2 regions of the Microlunatus sp. YIM B11417 genome follow, and region 2 is predicted to be linked to the other one. Evidence: predicted binding sites of a transcription regulator. Region 2 holds the regulator's gene; the other holds the start of a gene.
What was found. The regulator LexA, encoded in region 2, represses DNA repair genes until DNA is damaged. The targets are predictions, from matches to a motif close to TCGAACANNTGTTCGA.

Region 1 (7,614 bases), on a different contig from region 2:
GCAGCTCGGCCCGGAACGGGGCGACCCGCGGGATGTGCTCGTGGAAGCCGTTGTCGACCGCGAGCAGGGCGACGGCCGGCGCGGCCAGGGTCTTGGCCCGGTTGCCCTCGTGCAGGTGCCGGACCAGCCGTTCCCGCGCCTCCCGGGACTGTACGTAGACCAACCGCAGCGGCTGGATGTTGACCGCGGTGGGTGCCCACCGGGCCAGGTTCCAGATCTCGGCGAGCTGATCGTCGGTGACCGGGGTCGGGGCGAACGCGTTGATCGTGTGCGCGCCGGTGAACAGCTTCTCCAGCGCGGCGTCGTCGAGCCGTCCGGTGGTCGCCGGGTCGGTCAGCAGCTCGGTCATGATAGTTATCTCCAAGTCACTAGGAAATTACAAGTACCACCGGGAATGATAGTCCGCCGGGTACAGTGGCTGACATGGCGCCGACAGGTGAGATCCCTCACGAGGAACACGGTTGCGACGAGGCGTTGGCGCGCGCCTTCCAGTTCCTCGGCAAGCGCTGGAACGGGGTCCTGCTGGGCACCCTGATGGGTGGCGCGGCCGGCTTCGCCGAGTTGCGCCGGGCGATTCCCGGGATCAGTGACTCCGTGTTGTCCGATCGGCTCTCCGAGCTGTCCGGTGCCGGGCTCGTGCAGCGCACGGTGCGGGAAGGCCCGCCGGTCACCGTGGGCTACCGGCTGACGGCTGCCGGCGAGGCGCTGCTGCCCGCGCTGGAGGAACTGATGGTGTGGTCCCGGCAGCACCTGACGGACGAGCGGTGCCAGGCTGCGACCCGGAAACGCGGGACGGCCCGGGCAGCCGCCGAGTAGCCTGCCGCCATGGCAGACCTCGAACCGGTCGACGAAGAGTGGCAGCGCGGACTCGGCGTGGTGGCGCATCCGGATGATCTCGAATTCGGTGCGGCGGCCGCGATCGCGCGCTGGACCGACCAGGGCAAGCACCTCTCCTATGTCATGGTGACCAGCGGCGAGGCCGGCATCGACTCGATGACGCCGGACGAATGCCGGCGGGTCCGGGAGGCCGAGCAGATCGAGTCGGCCCGCATCGTCGGTGTGGAGACCGTCGAGTTCCTGGGGCTGCCGGACGGGATTCTGGAGTACGGGATCGGCCTCCGGGCGGCCATCTGCCGGACGATCCGCCAGCATCGGCCGGAGGTCGTGATCACGGCGAACTTCCGGGATACCTGGGGCGGCCGGGCGCTCAACCAGGCCGACCACATCGCCACCGGCCGCGCGGTGCTGGATGCGGCCCGGGACGCCGGCAACCGGTGGATCTTCGCCGACCAGCTGACCGACGGGCTGGAGCCCTGGGGCGGGGTACGCCAGGTGCTGGCCTCGGGCTCGCCGGAGGCCGAGCACGCCGTGGACACCACGGCGACCTTCGAGCGCGGCGTCGCCTCGCTCAAGGCGCATGCGGCCTACATCGACGGGCTGGGCTGGGAGTTCGATCCCGAGGAGTTCCTGGAGGGGTTCTCACGGCCGGCCGGGGCCCGGCTGGGCACCACGTTCGCGGCGCCGTTCGAGGTCTACTCGCTCGCCTTCGGCGGCTGATCCGAAGGTCTCCTGGTTCGGTCCTTGACGGACTGTCAGTGCCCGGGTGTAGATTGATCCTTGTTCGAACACGCGTTCGATATCGATACTTGGGGAAGGATCGCGTACGCGAGTTCGGCACAGCGCCGTGTTCGCGGCACGCGCTCTGGCTCGCCTTGGCGTGGATGGACTCGACCCCCGTCCACGCCAAGGCCGCCACTCACCCGGGTCGAGCCTCCCTGCTCCCGAACTGCGCCCCGAAACAGGAACCCCTGACATGCCCCTGCCTGCGACCGCCCTCGTCTCCGACCCGACCGAACGCACTCTGCCCGGCCAGCCCGTGCTGTCGGGCTCCTTCCCGCGCGCCGACCATGATCGACTTCCGGCCGCGCTGCGGTCCGACCTGCACCGGATCGAGGGCACCCTGCTGGAGGCCGAGCTGGCCGGCCGGCCGAGCGAGCGCTATCTCGCGGCACACCTGGCGGCGCTGCGGACCGGGGCGCTGATCGTCCGGCTGCGCTCGGCCCAGGTGCGGTTCCCGAGTCACCTCTGGTCCCTGGTCGCGGCGGTCGCACCGGAGTACGCGGAGTGGGCGGCCTTCTTCGCCGCCACCGAAGGCAAACGGGAAGCCGTCCGGTCCGGCGCGACCTCGATCGTCAGCGAGCGGGAGGCGGCCGATCTGCTGCGCGACGCCGGTCTGTTCTACCAGCAGGTGTACACCCGGCTCGGCCCGGAGCCGTCGGCACGGGACCGGTCATGATCATCGGCTCGGCGCGGCGGGTGCGGCCGCCCGGCGGTCGCCGGGTCGTCGGCACTAGGCTTCCTCCCACCACGAGGCTGCCGAGTGTTTCGGCGGAAGGAGGGCGGCATGGCGACCCGCGCCACGACGCACCGCGCCAAGCGCCGCCTGCCGGTGACCCAGGCGCTGCTGCTGCAGATCCTCGACGCCCAGCTCGCCGAACTGGACGGCGAGGGGGCGCGGACCGTGGTCGACCTGGGCGGCGGAACCGGCGGCGTGGCGACCGCGCTGGCCGAACGCGGCCACCGGGTCACCGTCATCGACCCCAGTCCGGACGCGCTGGCCTCGCTGGAGCGCCGGACCGCGGAACTGGGCCTGGCCGACCGGATCAGCGGGCTGCAGGGCGACGCCGGCACGCTGGCCGACCTGGTCGCTCCCGGCACCGTCGACCTGGTCCTGTGCCATCGGGTCCTGGACGTCGTGGACAACCCGGCCGACGCGCTGACCGAGGTGGCCCGGGTGCTCCGGCCCGGCGGCAGACTCAGCCTGCTGGTGCCGCAGCGGCACGCCCTGGTGCTCTCGCACGCCCTTGCCGGGCACATCGCCCTGGCCCGGGAGGTGCTGGCGGACCGCAGTCGGTTCGATCATGCCTCGACGCTGGAACTGGTCCGGCAGGCCGGCCTGGAGGTCGTCGCCGAGCACGGGCTCGGCGCGGCGGCGGACCACGTCGCCGAAGCGGTGGTGGAGTCGGCGGCGGGGGCGTACGCGGAGCTGCTCGCGCTGGAGACCGACCTGAGCACCGACCCCGCGTTCCGGCCCATCGCGCCGTCCCTGCACGTCTCGGCGCGCCGCGCGGACTGACCCGGCCGCCCGCCCCGAGGTCCGGCGGTGATCGCCGATGGCGGTGATCCTCCACGTCGACATGGACGCGTTCTTCGCCTCGGTCTCGATGCGGCGGCGCCCTGAACTGCGCGGCAGCCCGGTGGTCGTCGGCGGCTATCCGCGGGGCGTGGTGCTGTCGGCCAACTACGAGGCGCGGGCGTACGGGATCCGGTCCGGCATGCCGTCCGGCCGGGCCAAGCGGCTCTGCCCGACGCTCAACTTCATCGACCCGACCTACGACGACTTCTCGTCGGTGGCGAAGGGGATCGTGGCCGTCTTCCAGACCGTCACGCCGATCGTGGAGGCGGCGTCGATCGACGAGGCCTACCTCGATCTCGCCGGGGCGCGGCACCGGTTCAGCTCGCCGTACGCGATCGGGGAGTACGTCCGGGCGATGGTCTGCGACGAGCAGCAGATCACCTGCTCGGTCGGCATCGGGCCGTCCAAGTTCGTCGCCAAGATGGCCTCCCGGGCGGCCAAGCCGGACGGGCTGATCGAGGTGCCGCCGGCGCGGGTGGCCGACTTCCTGCACCCGATGCCGGTGGACGCGATGTTCGGCGTCGGCCCGCCGACCGCGGAGAAGCTGCACCGGCTCGGCATCCGTACCATCGCCGACCTGGCGCGCACCCCGCCCGGCGCGCTCCGGCAGACGTTCGGCCCGCACCTGTCGCACCAGCTGGTCGAGCTCGCCTGGGGCCGGGACCGGACCCGGGTCGTGCCGGCGGTGCCGGAACGCGGCGTCGGCTCCCAGGAGACGTTCGGCTCCGACACCGAGGATCCCACCGTGGTCCGGCGCGAGCTGCTGCGGATGGCCGCGAAGACGGCGCGCCGGATGCGGCGGGCCGGTTATCTCGGCCGCACGGTGACGATGTCGATCCGGTTCGCCGACTTCCGCACCCTGACCCGGTCGTCCACGCTGGCGACGCCGACCGACGTGACCGACGAGATCTACGCGGCGGCGCTCGCCCTGCTGGACCGGCTCGGGCTGGACCAGGCCCGGATCCGGCGGGTCGGCATCAAGGTCGGCGGCCTGGTCCCGGCCGAACGGGCCGAGCGGCAGCCCTTCCTCGACGACCCGGAGTTCGGCTGGCGCGAGGCCGAGCGTGCCGTCGACGCCGCCGTCGGAAGATTCGGTCCGAAGGCCGTCCAGCGTGCCGTCCTGGCCGCCCCGCGGAACTGGGTCGCCGCGATGGGCACCCCGGGCCAGACGGACCACGATCGGCGCGCCCACCAGCCCAAGTGATCGCGGTCCCGGCGTGGGGTTTCTCACGTTCTCGGGGCCCGGGTTGGCGAGTCGTCGTTCCGGGTGGGTGCGGTTTGAGCCGCCCGGCGGTAGTGTCGGAGTCGGGCCTTTCCCGTACCGCAGATCAGGGCACCACCGGAGCGTCAGGTGGTGGGTTTTCCTGGGCAAGGGGTGGGCCTAGACTAGGGTCAAGGAATCACGCCAGACAGGGTGTGAGGACCGCAAGCAGCGCCGTTGGCGCATGGAAAGCCGGAGGTGGCCACGTGGCCCTCTCAGAGGAAGAGCAGCGGCTCCTCGAACAGATGGAAGCCGCCCTCGCCGCGGAAGACCCGAAGCTGGTGAACACCATGCGCGGGACGGGTCCGCGACGGGTCCATCGTCGACGGGCAGCGCTCGCCGGGGTTGGGTTCTTTGCCGGATTGGCACTCCTGATCGCGGGAATGTCGACCTACCTGTTCCTCAGTGTGCTCGGTTTCGTGGTGATGGTCGCCGCCGCAGTGACGGCGATCTATGCGTGGCAGCACGTGGGTTCCGGCCCGGATCATCGGACCGGCGCGGAGCGGCAACGCGCGTCTCAACCGTCCGGCCCGGACAGCACCCGCAACTTCATGGACAAGATGGAGGAGCGCTGGCGTCGCCGGCGCGACGAGGGTTTCTGACCGGAGCCGATTGTCCCCGAGGCTCGTTCTTCAGTTGAAGAACGAGCCTCGTTCATGTTCCCGCCCGTGTCGGTGTGGGAGCGGACGCGTCAGGCGCTCTCGGATTCGACGGTGACCGCGAAGTCGGTCTCGGGCCGGTCGGCCGGATCGGGCGCGGAGTCCTGGGCGGCCGCGTAAGCCCGGCGCACCGCGGCCGGGATCCGGCCCCGGTCGGGCACCTTGTGGCCGTTCGACTGGGCCCAGGCCCGCAGCGTCGCGTTCGCCGGCGGAAGCTCGGTCACGAACGTTGCAGACCCGCCACCGTTGGGGGCGCCGTGGCGGCGCGCCTTCTCCGCGTACGGCTCCAGGACGCCCCGCAACTGGGCGGCGTGCTCGGCCGAGAGATCGATCGCATAGTCGACGCCGTCGAGCGCGAAGTTGACGGTTTCATCGGCCCGGCTCCCGTCGAGATCGTCTTCGAGGGTGATTTCGATCCTGCGCGCCATTGAACCGCCTTCCGATTCCGTACGAATTCGCCCGTCGACTCGGTTTTCGCAGTATTTCACCGGCGTCGACCGCCGTCCAGTATTGCGGATCGGGACAAGACCGCGGTCGCACGTCGGGTCAGGATTTCCCTTGTTTTGCGGGCAGATCGGGCACCGAGCATGGCGCCGGGCCGGGTTTCCTAACGACGACGGAACAATGAACGGGGCAGCCAAAAGGCCAGGAATCGCCGCCATCGGCTTTGCGGTTCGGCCAGTCCGGCCCGCACGTTCCGGGTGATTTCCGGCAATTCGTCGAGTTCACCGTCGGGTGCGGTCGGGGCATAGCGGGAACGTTCGACGAGCACGGCCACACTGGTCATTTCGTCGGCCTGGCTGCGGTCCAGGCGATTCGCGACCGCGTCTCCGATCCGGCGCGGCGAGCCGTCCGGCCAGCGCCCGCCGAGGTCGATCATCGTGTCCCGGATCTCCTGCCAGGCGCCCTCCACTCGTTGTCGGCCGTCCTGGTGCGGGCTGAGCCGGCTGGCGCGGCGCCGGATCCGGAGCGTGGCCGGGGCGGCCAGCACGGCGAGCACGAGGAGCCCGATCCCGGTCGCCAGCAGCGCCTGCCACGGGTCGGCCGCGGTCTGGTTCGGGTCGGTCGGGGTCTCGGTGGGCGCGTCGGTCGGGCCGGCAGTCGGTTCGGTCGGCGTGTCGGTCGACTGCTGGGTCGGCGCCGAGGTCGGCTCGGGGGAGTTGCCGTTCTCCGACGGCGGCACCGACCAGTCCGGCACGGTGCCCGCCTGGCTGGCCGGGGTCGGCTCGAACCGTACCCACCCGTAGCCGGAGAAGTAGAGCTCGGGCCAGGCGTGCATCTTGTGGTTGGTGACGGTGTAGCTGCCGTCGCTGTTGCGCTGGCCGGGCAGGAACCCGATGGTCACCCGGGACGGGATGTTGGCCACCCGGGCCATCATCGCCATCGCGCCGGCGAACTGTTCGCAGTAGCCGCGGCGGTCGGTGAGCAGGAAGTTCTCCAGCGCCTGGTAGCCGCTGCCGGGCAGCGGCCGGGTGTCGTACTCGAAGGCGTCACTGCGCAGGAACGACTGGATCGCGATCGCCCGCTCGAACGCCGTCGTCGAATCCTCGGTGACCTGGTTGGTCAGGTCGATCAGGCTCTGCGGCAGGTCGTCCGGCACCGCCGTCGTGATCGCCGAGTCCTGCGGCGTGCCGGCCGCGGCCAGGGACAGCTGTTCGGCGGTCGGTTCGATGTCGATGCTCTGCACCCGGTACGACAACCCGGCGATCTGTCGGCGCCGGACGTCCTCGTTGCCCATGGCCAGGATCGACAGCGCGCCCGGGTCGAAGCCCCAGGACCCGTCGGCGCTGAAGTTGCGCGGGGCGTACGGCGCCGGCAGGTACTCCGACTCGAAGCCCTGGCTGACCGTGACGTCGGTGGTCCGCTGCCCGCGCGGCTCCGTGGTGACGCCGGGGATCTGGCCGAGCCGGTTGCCCGGCGTGACCTGGATCTGGACCGGGGACCAGCCGGCGTTGCCGAACTGGGGGAGCGTGGTCAGCCGCAGGTACGTCCCCGAGGCCCGGTCGTCCTGGGTCGACCGGTAGCGCAGCACCGGCCGCTCGTCGGCCTGGGTCAGGTTCCGCCTCAGGTCGAGCGTCGGGTCGCCCAACTGCAGCGGCCCGTTGCCGCCGGAGCCATTGCCGATGCCGAAGCCGGACAGCGCCAGGGTCGGCATGATCAGCGACACGACCACAGTGATCACCAGCGCCGGCACCGCCAGGTAGCCGGCCGCCCGCCAGACCACCGGGGCGGCAGCGCCCATCGTCTCCGACGAGTCGTGGGACAGGCCGCGGGTCCAGCGGGCATTGGAGTTCAGTCCGTCGGCGATGAGGATCGCCAGGTAGCCGACCGCGACCAGGCCGAAGCTGAGGATCGAGGCGTCCTTGGCCAGGCCGAGGGCCGGCACCAGGTAGAGCGCGGTCGGCGGTGCGAAGGCCCAGCCCGGCCGGCCGACGCCCACCACCAGCAGGTCGGTCAGCACCATGACGATGCCGACCGCGGTGACGAAGATCAGGGTG
Region 2 (7,614 bases):
TGGGCGTCGCCGATCGAGTCGCCCTGTGAGGCCAGCTGGGCCTGCAACGCGGTGAGGTAGTCGCCGGGCGGCAACTGGATGATCGCGAACGAGGCCACGGAGATGGCCAGCACCGTCACGACCATGAACGCGATCCGGCGGAGAACGTAGGTGATCACAGTGCGCCTGGGGCGAGGCCGAGGCCCGTCGCGGTCATCGCACAACTCCTTCGTCGTGGGTGATCCACATATGTAATTTGAGTCCTCATATGTAGACAGCTTCCAGAAACTTAGAATGTATGCTCGGTTCCGCACTGTCAACCCCGGACCCTCGGAAGGTGGACCGATGGACTATCGACCGGTCAAGTCGGCCGAACGCGCCATCCGGCTCCTCGAAGTCCTGGCCGCGTCGCCGGAACTGCTGACGCTCCCTGAACTGCAGGAGCGGCTGGGCTATCCCCGTTCGAGCCTGTACGCGCTGGTCCGCACCCTGCGCGATCTCGGCTGGATCGAGTCGGACTCGACGGGTTCGGCGTTCGGGATCGGTCCGGACGCGTTGAGCTCCGGCACCGCCTACCTGGACCGGGATCCGGCGACGACGTACGTCGCGAAGGCGCTGGATGCACTGTCCCGGGAGGTCGAGCACGCGGCGCACTACGCGCGGCGGGACGGGTCGTCGGTCCTCTATCTGGCCAGTCACGACTACGACGACGGGGTCTATTGCGCCTACCAGGTCGGGCGCCGGCGACCGGCCTACATGACCGCGCTGGGCAAGGCGTTGCTGGCCGAACTGACGCCGGCCGAGGTCGATGATCTGCTGCCCGAGCGTTTGACCGCCGCGACGGAGCACACGGTGACCGATCGCCGCCAGTTGCACCGACAGCTGGACCTGGCGAGGGATCGCGGCTGGGCCATGGAACGCGAGGAGGGCGTGCTCGGCATCGCGTGTGTCGCGACCGTCGTGAGCTACCGGATCCCGGCCACCGACGCGATGAGCTGCACGCTGCCGGTCGAGATCGCCGACCGGCCGGAGGAGTTGGCCAAGATCACCGACGCCCTGATCGACCATGCCCGGCGGCTGGAACGCACGCTGCGCTCGGAAGGGATCCGGTAGCCGAACCTGTGCCGGTCCTTGATCACGTCTTCGTGATCAAGGACCGGAGGGCGCGCAGATCAGGCGACCGCGACGAAGGAGTTCTGCGTCGTGCAGTGATCAGCCGAGCCGGCGGAGCACGGCGACGACCTTGCCGAGGATCGAGGCGTGGTTGCCGTCGATCGGGTCGTAGGCGGGGTTGTGCGGCATCAGCCAGACCTGGTTGCCGGTCCGCTTGAACGTCTTGACGGTCGCCTCGGTGTCCAGCAGGGCCGCGACGATGTCGCCGTTCTCGGCGGTCTGGGCCTTCCGGACCACCACCCAGTCGCCGTCACAGATGGCGGCGTCGACCATGGAGTCGCCGCGCACCTCGAGTAGGAAGAGCTCGCCGTCGCCGACCAGCTGGCGAGGCAGGGCGAACACGTCCTGCACCTGCTCGTCGGCCAGGATCGGGCCACCGGCCGCGATCCGGCCGAGGACGGGGACGTGCACGGGGGCGGGGAAGTTGTTGCCGACCTCCGACTCGTCGAAATCCGATTGGGTCGCCGAGGAGACCGGGCGGGCGACGGCGGCTGCGGCCGGATCGCCCGGCAGCAGCACTTCGAGCGCGCGCGGCCGGTTCGGGTCCCGGCGCAGGAAGCCCTTGGCCTCGAGCACCTTCAGCTGGTGCGCGACGCTCGACGAGCTGGCCAGCCCGACCGCGTCGCCCATCTCCCGGATGCTCGGCGGATAGCCCCGCGCCTCCACCGTCTCCTTGATCACCTCGAGCACCCGGCGCTGCCGCGGCGTCAGCCCGGCGGCGTCGATCGGGCCGTCGGGCAACGAGCTGACGGTCGCGCCGAGCTCGGCCGCGACGTCGGCGTCCCGCGGCCGCCCGCGACGGCGCGCCGGGGCGGTGGGGCTCTTCGACGCGTCGTCGGTCGCCCGCGACCGCGTCGCCGCCGGGCCCCGCTTCTTGTCCGATGCATTGTCGTCGCGCTTCGCCATGCACCTGACAGTAGAGAAGCGGTCCGACAAATTCAAACATCTGTTCGACCGGCGTGTCGGGTGATCGAACACCGGCGGTGCCGCACCCGGTTCGTCGTCCGGGTGGGACGGTCGGTGCTGTCCGTTCGCGAGTGGGGCGGGGGATCTGAAGGGGGTCGTCCCCCTTCGCTCGACCCACTGTCAGTGGTCGCTGATTGACTCGAATCCATCGGAAGACACACCCGAACACGCGTGCGAATGTGCTTGCTTTCGACGGCAGGACCTAGGCATTATCAAACACACGTTCTATCGAACATCAGTTCGAGCTGACAGAGGGAGAAGGCGATGGCGACAGCAGCCCTGATCGCGAATCCGACCCGGACTCGCGTTCGTCGTCCCAGCCGTGGTTCGGCCCGGCAGGTCCGGCCGGTGACGCAGCCGGTGACGGCGATCCGTGGCCCGCAGGTGCGGAAGACTCCGGTGGCCGGCGTGCGGTCCTGCCGGGACGCGGGTGTCGTCCCGGTGCGCGATCTGGACGTCCAGTGGCGGCTGACCAACCGCGGGATCGCGGTGATCATGGTCGTCGGGCTGCTGATCGCCGCCGCGGCGCTGACCGTGATCGGTGCGACCGTGGCGCGGGTGACCAGCGACGACTACCGGCCTACGGCCCACTCGGCCGTTCGCTGACCGACGGCCCAGCAGGATGATCGACGACGATGTCCTGCATGATCTTGTCGGCGAACGTCTGGCGCTTCTCGTCCCAGAGCGGCCAGAGATAGCCGATGTAGGCGGCGCCGTCGACGATGTGGACGATGTCCCGTAGGAACGCGTTGCCCGCGCCGATCGGCTGGCCGGTCTGCTCGCTGATCAACTTGATCTTCATCACGCGTTTGCCGAGTGACTGGCCGGTCCGGCCGGCGGTGATCCACCGGTTGTAGATCGCCCAGCCGATCGAGATCACCCAGAGCACGACGAGCACGACGATCCAGACCGTCAGGCCCGAGAAGTCCGGGCTGTACGTGCCGGAACCCTGAACGGACGTGATCATGGACATGATCACGTTCACGTAGCCGATCATGAACACGACCGTGTACAGCAACGCTGGGATCGAGTCGATCAGGTTCGCTCCGACCCGCTTGCCCCAGGACGCATAGCCCGTGCGGAGCTGCGGTCGCGGGGGAAACGGCATCGGGTACGGCTGCCCGCCGACCGGTGCCGGCGGCCCGGCCGGAGCCTGACCTGGCTGCGGCGCCGGGACCTGACCGTATGGCGAGGTCGGCGTTCCGGACTGGGGGAACGCGGGCGGTCCTGGTTGCGGGAACGCGGGCGGCCCCGAAGACGGGGGCGGACCGGGCTGGAACTGGGGCGGTTGCTGCTGCGCCGGTGCTGGCGCGGACTGCGACCACGACTGCTGTTGATCCGGGCTCCGGGCCAGGTCTGGACCGGGCGCCGCCCACGTGTTCTCGGCCGCTGGTGGCCCACCGAACGGGGGTTGATCCTGCGACGGTCCGGGCCCTGCCTGGGCGGGCCCGGAATCGACGGTGTCCGACGTCGGCCGGCTCCACGGACCCGGCTCAGCCTGCTCCGGCACCGGCAAATCCGGCGTGGGTTGGGACTGGTGGGGAGCGATTCGGGACGGTGCGGGCGCGGACTGCTCGGGTCCTGGCTGATCAGCCGGGCCCGCCTCGTCCTGCGCCGCGCCTTGTCTCGGGGCCGGCTCGGACTGCTGCGGCGGCCAGCCCGGCGAAGACGACTCAGGGCCGGCCGCCGGTTCTGTCGGCGCTCCCGGCTCGGGCCCGGTCGCGCCCTGCTCGGTCTCGGAGTCGGGCTGTCGCCCGGGTTCGGTCGGTGGTTGGCTCACCTCGCACCCTCCCGCGTCGGGACGCCGCCGACATGGCGGCTCAAGCAGGGGAGCCTAGCGCCCGACCTGTCCGCCCGTCAGTGCGCCCGGAACCGTACCTCGTCGCCGACGCGCCGGCCGGAGTCACTCGACCGGCGTTGCGGGGAGGACCCTGGTGAGGATCCAGGAGTGCTTGCCCGGCGGTCGTCTGCGAGACCGCCTCGATCCGGCCCCCGCCGGCCTTGGCGATCAGCGCCACGGCACCGTGCAGCGCAGCCCGGGCTACGCCCTGCTTCCGGTGACGCTTGTCCACGAAGATGCAGATGATGCGCCAGTCGGCGGGCGGCGGCGGGTCCTGCGCGTAGGCACGCCGATGGGTCAGGGCCGCAACTCCTCCGGGCTGCCGTACTGGGCCCAGCCCTGAGCCAGCCCGTCGGCATCGAACACGAGCGCGGCATGGGCTCGGCCGGCGCGCACGCGCTCCTCCTTGGCTGCCCTCTTGTCCGCCGGCGTCCGAAGGCCCGGCCGGCGATGGTTGTTCTGACACCAGCAGCCGCCCATGACACCGCCGTTGCGCTCGACAAGCTCCGCGAAGTCGTCCCAGGTCGATCCGTCCAGACCTCGCACCGTGTACGGCCCGTTCGCCCGGCCCTTCGTCGTCATCCGGACACCCTCCCAAGCATTGGACAGCTCCGCCAGGGATTCGGACTCCTGACCGGGCCTGCCGGCTGGCGTAGGCCGCACGTGCGGGCGTGAATGTCGGTGCCGGACCCTAGGCTCCCGCCATGGAGGTCACGACTGATCATGAACTGCCCCGGGCGGCGGGACTCAGCGGCGTGCTGTTCTCTCCCGAGGACGGTGTGCCGGCGGGCGGGGTGGTGCTGATCGGGGGCTCCGAGGGTGGGCTCCACGAACGCGATGCGGCCGTTCTGGCGGGCGAGGGATTCGCCGTCCTCGCGCTGGCCTACTTCGGGGCGCCCGGCGTTCCGCCGGTGCTCAAGGACATTCCGTTGGAGTACTTCTCCCGGGCCGTGGCGTTCCTGTTCGAGTCCGGCGCCCGGAGGGTCGGCATCCTCGGCGGCTCCCGCGGCGGGGAGGCGGCGCTGCTGGTGGCGAGCCATGACCGGCGGGTCGCGGCCGCGGTGAGCGTCGTCGGCAGCGGGGTGGTCACGCAAGGCATCGACTACGGACTCGGGCCGGTGGACGTGATCATGGGCACGCCGACCGTCGCCTGGACCCTGGGCGGCGAACCGTTGCCGGCGCTGCCGAATCAGGTCTCGGCGGAGTTCGCGGCCGCTGTGGCCGCCGATGGGCCGGTGGGCCTGGCCACTCAGTACGGTCCGCTGCCGACCGAGCCGGCCGCGCTGGCGGAGATCAGCATCCCGGTCGAACGGAGCGACGCCGCGATCCTGATGATCGCCGGCGACCGTGATGCGATGTGGGACTCCGCCCGCTATCACGCGGTGGCGGCGGCCCGGCTGGAGGTGGCGCGCCATCCGCGACCCTGGCAGCACGTCGTGCTTCCCGGCGCCGGCCATGGCATCGCCGGCCCGCCCGGCGACCCGATCACGAGTACGGTCTCGCCCGGCCCGGGCGTCAGCTTCGAGCTCGGCGGCGATCCCGCCGCGACGACGGCGGCGCGCGCCGAGGCGTGGCGGCTCACGGTGCGCTTCCTTCGCGAGGAACTCGCCTGAGCCGGTCCGCTCGGCCACCGGAGCACCGCGGCGGTGCAGAATGGGCGGCATGGTCGGACCTGGAGCTAGTCGTACCGCCGCCCCCGCTGCGGCGGCGCAGCCGTTCCGGGCGACGACCGGGCTGAAGTATCTGGCCGGCTTCTTCGGCGGCGGGGTCGCGCTGAGCGCGCTCTACGCCACGACCGGCCAGGGCATCCCGTGCCCGCTCCGCTCGCTGACCGGCTGGGAGTGCCCGCTCTGCGGCGGCACTCGGCTCGGCAGCGCCCTGCTGCACGGCGACCTGGCGGCCGCGTTCGCGTACAACCCGCTGATCTTCCTCGGCCTGATCGGCCTCACCGTGGTCGGTGTGCTGTGGATCGTCGAGGCCCTCGGCGGCCCGAAGGTCCGGCCGCCGGCCAGACTCGCACCCCTGCTCCGCCGGATGACGGCGACCCGCTGGCTGATCGCCGGCCTGATCGTCTCGGTGGCGTACCTGCTGCTGCGCAATCTGCTCTGACCGGGCCATACCAGACCCCGAATCACTTCCTTGTCATTTCCTCCCGAAGATCCCTTGCGTGTCGCTCATGTGAGCCATAGGGTCTAGATGTAGTAGTCAGGGGACGGACCACGGCCCACAGATAGTGGTAGTCGGGTCCCGGGGAGAGGACAACCCAATGCACTGCCCGTACTGCCGACACACCGACTCGAAAGTCTTGGACTCGCGCACCGCGGAGGACGGCTGCAGCATCCGTCGTCGCCGCCAGTGCCCGTCCTGCTCGCGCCGCTTCACCACGATCGAGCAGATGCAGCTCGTCATCGTGAAGCGGAGTGGCGTCGTCGAGCCGTTCAATCGGGACAAGGTCGTTTCCGGGGTTCGTAAGGCCTGCAAGGGGCGGCCGGTCGACGAAACCCAGCTGGCCCGGCTCGGCCAGGTCGTCGAGGACACGCTGCGCGCCTGCGGGCAGTCCGAGATCCCGGCGGACGAGGTCGGCGTGGCCATCCTCGGTCCGCTCCGGGAGCTGGATCAGGTGGCGTACCTCCGCTTCGCCAGCGTCTACAAGCAGTACCACTCGCTGGAGGACTTCGAGACCGAGATCGCGATGCTGCGGATCGAGTCCGAGCCGCTCGGCATCGAACCGCTGATCCCGGATGAGGTCGCCGACAACAAGGTCAGTAACTTCACTCCCCACAAGCTCACCCCGGGACGGACCAACTCCTGAGGGAGCACGATCGAGAGGAACGCACAGGCATGACGGAGCGCACACAGTCGATCCCCGACGGCGCCGGGGCGGCGCCGCGGGGGCTGCGGATCGATCGGGTGTTCAGCACACCCGGCGTGCACCCGTACGCGGAGGTCACCTGGGAGAGCCGGGACATCGTCCAGACCAACTGGAAGACCGGCGAGGCGATCTTCGAGCAGCAGGGGACCGAGTTCCCCGACTTCTGGAGCGCCAACGCGGCCACCATCGTCGCGACCAAGTACTTCCGCGGCGCCCTGGGCTCGGCGAACCGGGAGCGGAGCCTGCGTCAGCTGATCGACCGGGTGGTGCGCACGTACCGCCGGGCCGGTGAGCAGTACGGCTACTTCGCCACCCCGGGCGATGCCGAGGCGTTCGAGCACGAGCTGACCTGGCTGCTGCTGCACCAGTACTTCTCGTTCAACTCGCCGGTCTGGTTCAACGTCGGGACGCCGGCGCCGCAACAGGTCAGCGCCTGTTTCATCCTGTCGGTCGACGACACGATGAATTCGATCTTGAACTGGTACCGCGAGGAGGGCCTGATCTTCAAGGGCGGCTCCGGTGCCGGGGTCAACCTGTCCCGGATCCGGTCCAGCAAGGAACTGCTCAGCTCCGGCGGTACGGCCTCGGGCCCGGTCTCGTTCATGCGCGGGGCCGACGCGAGCGCCGGGACGATCAAGTCCGGCGGCGCCACCCGGCGGGCCGCGAAGATGGTCGTCCTCGATGTCGACCATCCCGACATCGAGGAGTTCGTCGAGGCCAAGGCGCGCGAGGAGGAGAAGATCCGCGCGCTCCGCGAGGCCGGCTTCGACATGGACCTCGGCGG

Region 1: the regulator LexA is predicted to act here: its motif matches at 1,622-1,637, upstream of AC6CCG_RS09935 (SAV_6107 family HEPN domain-containing protein).

Annotation. Positions count from the first base shown of each region.
Region 1 is NZ_JCAMPJ010000001.1:1,999,956-2,007,569, forward strand. It holds gene AC6CCG_RS09920 (malonic semialdehyde reductase) at 1-349, opposite strand, end outside; gene AC6CCG_RS09925 (winged helix-turn-helix transcriptional regulator) at 424-816, shown strand; gene AC6CCG_RS09930 (PIG-L deacetylase family protein) at 826-1,557, shown strand; gene AC6CCG_RS09935 (SAV_6107 family HEPN domain-containing protein) at 1,814-2,296, shown strand; gene AC6CCG_RS09940 (methyltransferase domain-containing protein) at 2,405-3,136, shown strand; gene dinB (DNA polymerase IV) at 3,174-4,400, shown strand; gene AC6CCG_RS09950 (SCO2097 family morphological protein) at 4,664-5,059, shown strand; gene AC6CCG_RS09955 (histone-like nucleoid-structuring protein Lsr2) at 5,149-5,544, opposite strand; gene AC6CCG_RS09960 (transglutaminaseTgpA domain-containing protein) at 5,724-7,614, opposite strand, start outside.
Region 2 is NZ_JCAMPJ010000003.1:349,199-356,812, forward strand. It holds gene AC6CCG_RS16780 (ABC transporter permease) at 1-158, opposite strand, end outside; gene AC6CCG_RS16785 (IclR family transcriptional regulator) at 325-1,092, shown strand; gene lexA (transcriptional repressor LexA) at 1,192-2,058, opposite strand; gene AC6CCG_RS16795 (hypothetical protein) at 2,383-2,724, shown strand; gene AC6CCG_RS16800 (RDD family protein) at 2,699-3,226, opposite strand; gene AC6CCG_RS16805 (hypothetical protein) at 4,256-4,540, opposite strand; gene AC6CCG_RS16810 (acyl-CoA thioester hydrolase/BAAT C-terminal domain-containing protein) at 4,663-5,571, shown strand; gene AC6CCG_RS16815 (DUF2752 domain-containing protein) at 5,621-6,067, shown strand; gene nrdR (transcriptional regulator NrdR) at 6,225-6,770, shown strand; gene AC6CCG_RS16825 (vitamin B12-dependent ribonucleotide reductase) at 6,800-7,614, shown strand, end outside.